Linked DNA regions of Rubrivivax gelatinosus IL144. Each later gene encodes a partner of the first gene's protein in a complex. Links are inferred from orthologs where the notes say so. Each region holds a gene or a part of one and is shown in the gene's direction. Other genes may lie near its edges.

Region 1 (2,954 bases):
GCGGCCCAGTAGGCCTGCACGACCAGCGGCGTGGCGCCGACGGTGATCAGGTCGTTGACCGCCATCGCGATCGTGTCCTGCGCTATTGCCGAGTAGTAGCTGCGGCCGGTGAGCTTTTGCATCTCGTCGGCGACCAGGGCCTTGCTGCCCAGGCATTCGACGATGCTGGCGAGGTAGAACGGGCCGACGTCGACGACGTAGGCGGATTCGCCGCGCGAGGCCTTCACCTCGGTGAAGCCGTGGCCCGCGAGATGCGGGGCGGTGGCGGCGGCGGCGCGCTGCGCGGCCACTTTGAGCGGGTCGATCAGGTCGTAGACGACGCCGGACTGCTCGTAGCTCAGCGGAGTGTTGGCGGGTGCTTGCATGGGCCGGGATTATCGCCCCCCGCCCGTAGAATGGCCCGGTGAGCTACGTCGTCCTCGCGCGCAAATACCGTCCCCGCAGCTTCGACCAGATGGTCGGCCAGGAGCACGTCGTCCGTGCGCTGAGCAACGCGCTGGAGCAGCAGCGGCTGCACCACGCCTACCTCTTCACCGGCACGCGCGGGATTGGCAAGACCACCGTCTCGCGCATCCTGGCCAAGAGCCTGAACTGCACCGGGCCCGATGGCACCGGCGGCATCACCGCGCATCCCTGCGGCGTCTGCAGCGCCTGTACCGAGATCGACGGCGACCGCTACATCGACTACATCGAGCTCGACGCGGCCAGCAACCGCAGCATCGACGAGATCCGCGACCTGATCGAGCGTGCCGCCTACAAGCCCGGCATCGGCCGCTTCAAGGTCTTCATGATCGACGAGGCGCATCAGCTGACCAAGGACGCCTTCAACGCGCTGCTGAAGACGCTGGAGGAGCCGCCCGAGTACCTGAAGTTCGTGCTCGCGACGACCGACCCGGAGAAGATGCTGCCGACGGTGCTGTCGCGCTGCCTGCAGTTCAACCTGCGGCCGATGGCGCCGCAGACGGTGCACGAGCACCTGCAGGAGGTGCTGGCCGCCGAGCACGTGCCGCACGACGAGGCCTCGCTGCGCCTGCTCTCGCGTGCCGCGCGCGGATCGATGCGCGACGCGCTGTCGCTGACCGACCAGGCCATCGCCTACGGTGGCGGCCGGGTCGACGAGGCCGTCGTGCGCGGCATGCTGGGCAGCGTCGACCGCGGCCATGCACGCCGGCTCGTCGAGGCGCTGGCCGCACGCGACGGCGCCGCGGTGCTGGCCACCGTCGACGCGCTGCGCGCGATGGGCCTGTCGGCCTCGGCGACGCTGGAGGAACTGGCCTCGCTGCTGCAGCAGATGGCCGTCGAGCAGGCCGTTCCCGGCGCGCTGGATGCGCAGGACCCCGACACCGAGGACGCGCGTGCGCTGGCCAGCGTGCTGCCACCCGACGAGACGCAGCTGCTCTACAGCATCGCGCTGCACGGCCGCGCCGAGCTGGCGCTGATGAGCGACGAGTACGGCGCGCTGACGATGGTGCTGCTGCGCCTGCTGGCCTTCCCGCCGGCCGGTGCCGCGCCGGTGCCGCCGCGCGAAGCGCCGCGTTCGGCGCCGCTGCGCGCGCCATCGCCGCCGGCGATGACGATGCCGGTGGCCAAGGCTGCTGCGCCGGTCGTCCCGGCCTCGCCGCCGCCGCGGCCTGTGCCGGTGGCGCCGGTGGTCGCGCCGCAGCCTGCGGCACCCGCGTCCGCGCCTGTTGCCGAACGCCGCCGCGAACCTCCTGCGCCGGCGCCGCAGGCGGCTCCTGAACGCATCGAAACGCGCTCGGCACCGCCTGACGACGAGCCGCCCTGGGGCCGTGACGACGAGCCGCCGCCCGAAGGCGAGTACCGACACGCCGTTCCGGCGCCGTCGCGCAGGCCGGCTGCAGTGCCGGATCCGGAGCCCGAGCGCTTCGAGCCCGCTCCGGTCGACGCCGTGCCCGACGAACCGCCTCCCGTCGAACGCCGCCCGCGCCCGGTGCGCCGCGACGAGCCGCCCGCGCCGCCGCCGCGCACGCCGCTGGGCGACCGCTGGTATGCGCTGTGCCAGGCGATGGCCGAGCGCGGTGCCGTCTCGGCGCTGCTGCGTGAACTCGCCTGGCAGGGCGGGCTGGTCGAGGTCGACGAGGCCGCCGCGCCGCAGCGCTGGCGGCTGCAGGTCGAACGCGAGTCGCTGCGCACCAATGCGCTGCGCGAGAAGCTGGCGGCCGCGATGGCCGCGGAGCTCGGCGCGCCGGTCGATCTGGTGCTCGAACCCGGTTCGCCCGAGGACACGCCGGCCAAGCGTGACGCCTGGGAGCGCACGCGCCGCCAGCAGGAGGCCGAGCACACGATCCGCCACGACCCGGTGGTGCTGGAGCTGATGCGTCAGTTCCCCACGGCACGCCTGGTGCCGAACTCGATCAAGCCGGTCTGAGCGGCGCTGCCGCACGACGATAATCCCGCGTTTTCGGCGGCCCCGAGGCCGCCACGAAAGGACACGACGATGATGAAGGGCCAACTCGCCGGGCTGATGAAGCAGGCCCAGGCGATGCAGGAAAACATGAAGCGCGCCCAGGAAGAGCTGGCGCAGCTGGAGGTCGAGGGCCAGTCGGGCGCCGGCCTGGTGAAGGTCGTGATGACCTGCAAGCACGACGTGCGCCGCCTGAGCATCGACCCCAGCCTGCTGGCCGACGACAAGGACATGCTCGAAGACCTGGTCGCCGCCGCGTTCAACGATGCCGTGCGCCGTGCCGACGAGATCAGCGCCGAGAAGATGGGCAAGCTGACGGCCGGCATGCCGATGCCGCCGGGCATGAAGTTCCCGTTCTGACGCCTTGCCGATGGCCGACACCGCGCTCGACGCGCTGATCGAGGCGCTGCGGCGGCTGCCGGGCGTCGGCCAGAAGTCGGCGCAGCGCGTCGCCTTCCACCTGCTGCAGCACGACCGCGATGGCGCGCGCCGCCTGGCGCACGCGCTGGACGTCGCGGCCGAGCGTGTG
Region 2 (3,068 bases), 770 kb from region 1 along the record:
GCGCGAGCTGAACGCGGCCTGGGCCGAGCGCGCCTCCGACTCGCCGCTGAAGACGCCCGAACAGGCGCTGACGCTGGCGTCGATCGTCGAGAAGGAAACCGGGCGCGAAGCCGACCGCGCGCTGGTCGCCGGCGTTTTCAGCAACCGCCTGCGCGTGGGCATGCCGCTGCAGACCGACCCTGCGGTGATCTACGGCCTGGGCGAGCGTTTCGACGGCAACCTGCGCCGCGCCCACCTGGACACCGACGGGCCGTACAACACCTACACCCGGCCCGGCCTGCCGCCGACGCCGATCGCGATGCCGGGCCGCGCCTCGCTGCGCGCCGCGGTGCAGCCGGCGCCGACCAAGGCGCTGTACTTCGTCGCGCGCGGCGACGGCAGCAGCCAGTTCAGCGAAACGCTGGACGCCCATAATCGCGCGGTGAACCAGTTCCAGCGCGGCCGCAAGTGAGGGCAGGCCGCTTCCTCAGCTTCGAAGGCATCGACGGCGCCGGCAAGAGCTCGCACATCGAGTGGCTGGCCGGCTGGCTGCGCGCGCGCGGCCGCGAGGTGCTGGTGACGCGCGAACCCGGCGGCACCGAACTCGCCGAGCGCCTGCGCGAGCTGGTGCTGCACCAGGGCATGGACGCGCTGACCGAGGCGCTGCTGGTCTTCGCCGCGCGCCGCGACCACCTCGTCACGCGCATCGAACCGGCGCTGGCCGCCGGCGCCGTCGTGCTCTGCGACCGCTTCACCGACGCGACCTTCGCCTACCAGGGCGCCGGCCGCGGCTTCGACCTCGGCGTGCTCGCCACGCTCGAGTCCTGGGTGCAGCAGGGTCGCCAGCCCGACCTGACCGTCTGGTTCGACCTGCCGCCGGCGGTCGCCGCCGCGCGCCGCGCCGCGGTGCGCGCGCCCGACCGCTTCGAGAGCCAGGACGAGGCCTTCTTCGAGCGCGTGCGCGCGGGCTACGCGCGCCGCGCCGAGGCCGACCCGGGGCGCTTCGCGATCCTCGATGCCGCGGCCACGCCCGAGGCAGTGCGGGTGCAGCTCGAAGCCGTGCTGGAGTCGCGCGGCCCGTGGTGAATCTGGTCGTCGACGAGCACGGCGCGCCGCCGCTGCCCTGGCTGGCCGCGCCGCTGGCCGATGCGCTGGCTCGCCAGCGTGGCCATGCGCTGCTGCTGCACGGCGCGGCCGGCATCGGCACGCTGCATTTCGCCGCCGCGCTGGCGCAGAGCTGGCTCTGCGAAGGCCACGACGGCCACCCGCGCCCGGCCTGCGGCCGCTGCCCGAGCTGCCATCTCGTGCAGAGCAAGCTGCACCCGGACCTGCTGGTGCTGATGCCCGAGACGCTGCGCCAGGCCCATGCCTGGCCGTTCCCGGGCGACAAGCCCGAGGACGAAGGCAAGAAGAAGCCCAGCCGCCAGATCCGCATCGACGAGATCCGCCATGCGATCGACTGGGTGGCGCGCACCACCTCGCGTGGCCGCGGCAAGGTCGTCGTGCTGCACCCGGCCGAGGCGATCAACCTGCAGGCCGCCAACGCGCTGCTGAAGACGCTGGAAGAGCCGCCTGCCGGTACCCGGCTGCTGCTGGGCGCCGGCGACCCCCAGCATCTGCTGCCCACGGTGCGCAGCCGCTGCCACCGCGTCGCGCTCGCCGCGCCGCCGGCAGACCAGGCGCGCGACTGGCTGGCCGGGCAGGGCGTGGCCGAACCCGAGGTGCTGCTGGCCGCCGCCGCCGGCCGGCCGCTGGACGCGCAGGCGCTGGCCAAGGACGGCGTCAGCGCCGCCGCCTGGCGCGCGCTGCCCGCGGCGCTGGCGCGTGGCCAGGCCCAGGCGCTGTCCGGCTGGCCGGTGCCGCGCGTCGTCGACGCGCTGCAGAAGCTCTGCCACGACGCCGCGGCGGTCGGGGCCGGCGCCGCACCGCGCTACTTCCCCGAAGGCAGCGTGCCGCGCGCACGCAGTGCCCAGGCGCTGCACGAGTGGCACGAGGCCTTGCAGCGTGTCGCGCGCCACGACGAACACCCGTGGCACGAAGCGCTGTTGATCGAGGCGCTGGTGGCCCAGGCGAGCGCCGCGCTTACACTGCGCGGATGACAGATCGGCTGCCGTCGAGACACGGTGGGCTCGCCCCGGCCACCGCGCCGGCCGGGCAGCAGAGCCGTCCCAGCGTCATCCAGCTGGTGTTCCGCGAGAAGGGCGCGCTCTATGCCGCCTACATCCCGTTTCTCAGCGAAGGCGGCCTGTTCGTACCGACGACGCGCGACTACCGGCTCGGCGACGACATCTACCTGCTGCTGTCGCTGCCGGAGGACCCGCAGCGCTATCCGGTGGCCGGCAAGATCGCCTGGATCACCCCGGCCAACGCGTCGGGTGGCCGCACCCAGGGTGTCGGCGTGCGTTTCCCGGCCGACGAGAAGTCGCGCGCGCTGCGGCTGAAGATCGAAGAAGTGCTGGGCACCTCGATCTCCTCGTCCAAGCCGACGCAGACGATCTGACCGTCGTTCCCCCGGCCGGCGCGAGCACGGCCTCTTCCGGTTTTGTTTCGCATGTTTGTCGACTCGCACTGCCACCTGACGTTTCCCGAATTGCACGACCGCGTCCAAGCCATCCTGGCTGACATGGCCGCGGCCGACGTGCGCGCCGCGCTGACGATCTGCACCACGCTCGAGGAGTTCGAGACCGCGCACGCGCTGGCGATGGCGCACCGCAACCTCTGGTGCAGCGTCGGCGTGCACCCGGACACCGAAGGCCAGGCCGAGCCCGACCAGGCGACGCTGGTGGCGCTGGCGTGCCGCGCGCGTGTCGTCGCGATCGGCGAGACCGGCCTGGACTACTACCGCCTCAACGGCCGCAGCCTGGCCGAGATGGAGTGGCAGCGAGAGCGTTTCCGCGTGCACATCCGCGCCGCGCGCGAGACCGGCCTGCCGCTGGTCGTGCACACGCGCTCGTCGGCCGAGCACACGCTGGCGATCCTGAAGGAAGAGGGCGCCGGCAAGGTGCGCGGCGTCTTCCACTGCTTCACCGAGACGCGCGAGGTCGCGCGTGCCGCGCTGGACCTCGGATTCCACGTCTCGTTCTCCGGCA

Evidence for each region.
Region 2: the proteins of dnaX (region 1) and RGE_RS12680 are in contact, whole or in part, in a cryo-EM structure (PDB 8GIZ), measured with the Escherichia coli proteins. The link is inferred for Rubrivivax gelatinosus IL144 from one-to-one orthologs.

The regions. Positions count from the first base shown.
Region 1 is NC_017075.1:3,519,104-3,522,057, reverse strand. What follows is about bases 11-2,896. They hold dnaX (DNA polymerase III subunit gamma/tau), read left to right. Parts: upstream 11-403; coding sequence 404-2,389; downstream 2,390-2,896. Other genes in these bases: recR (recombination mediator RecR), read left to right, coding at 2,796-2,896; RGE_RS16065 (YbaB/EbfC family nucleoid-associated protein), read left to right, coding at 2,459-2,785; RGE_RS16075 (AIR synthase-related protein), read right to left, coding at 11-365. In the rest of the region: more of RGE_RS16075, read right to left, coding at 1-10; more of recR, read left to right, coding at 2,897-2,954. UniProt on the Escherichia coli protein: Part of the beta sliding clamp loading complex, which hydrolyzes ATP to load the beta clamp onto primed DNA to form the DNA replication pre-initiation complex.
Region 2 is NC_017075.1:2,749,756-2,752,823, reverse strand. The notes cover bases 69-3,068. They hold RGE_RS12680 (DNA polymerase III subunit delta'), read left to right. Parts: upstream 69-1,058; coding sequence 1,059-2,078; downstream 2,079-3,068. Other genes in these bases: RGE_RS12670 (TatD family hydrolase), read left to right, coding at 2,531-3,068; RGE_RS12675 (PilZ domain-containing protein), read left to right, coding at 2,075-2,479; tmk (dTMP kinase), read left to right, coding at 448-1,065; mltG (endolytic transglycosylase MltG), read left to right, coding at 69-451. In the rest of the region: more of mltG, read left to right, coding at 1-68. UniProt on the Escherichia coli protein: Part of the beta sliding clamp loading complex, which hydrolyzes ATP to load the beta clamp onto primed DNA to form the DNA replication pre-initiation complex.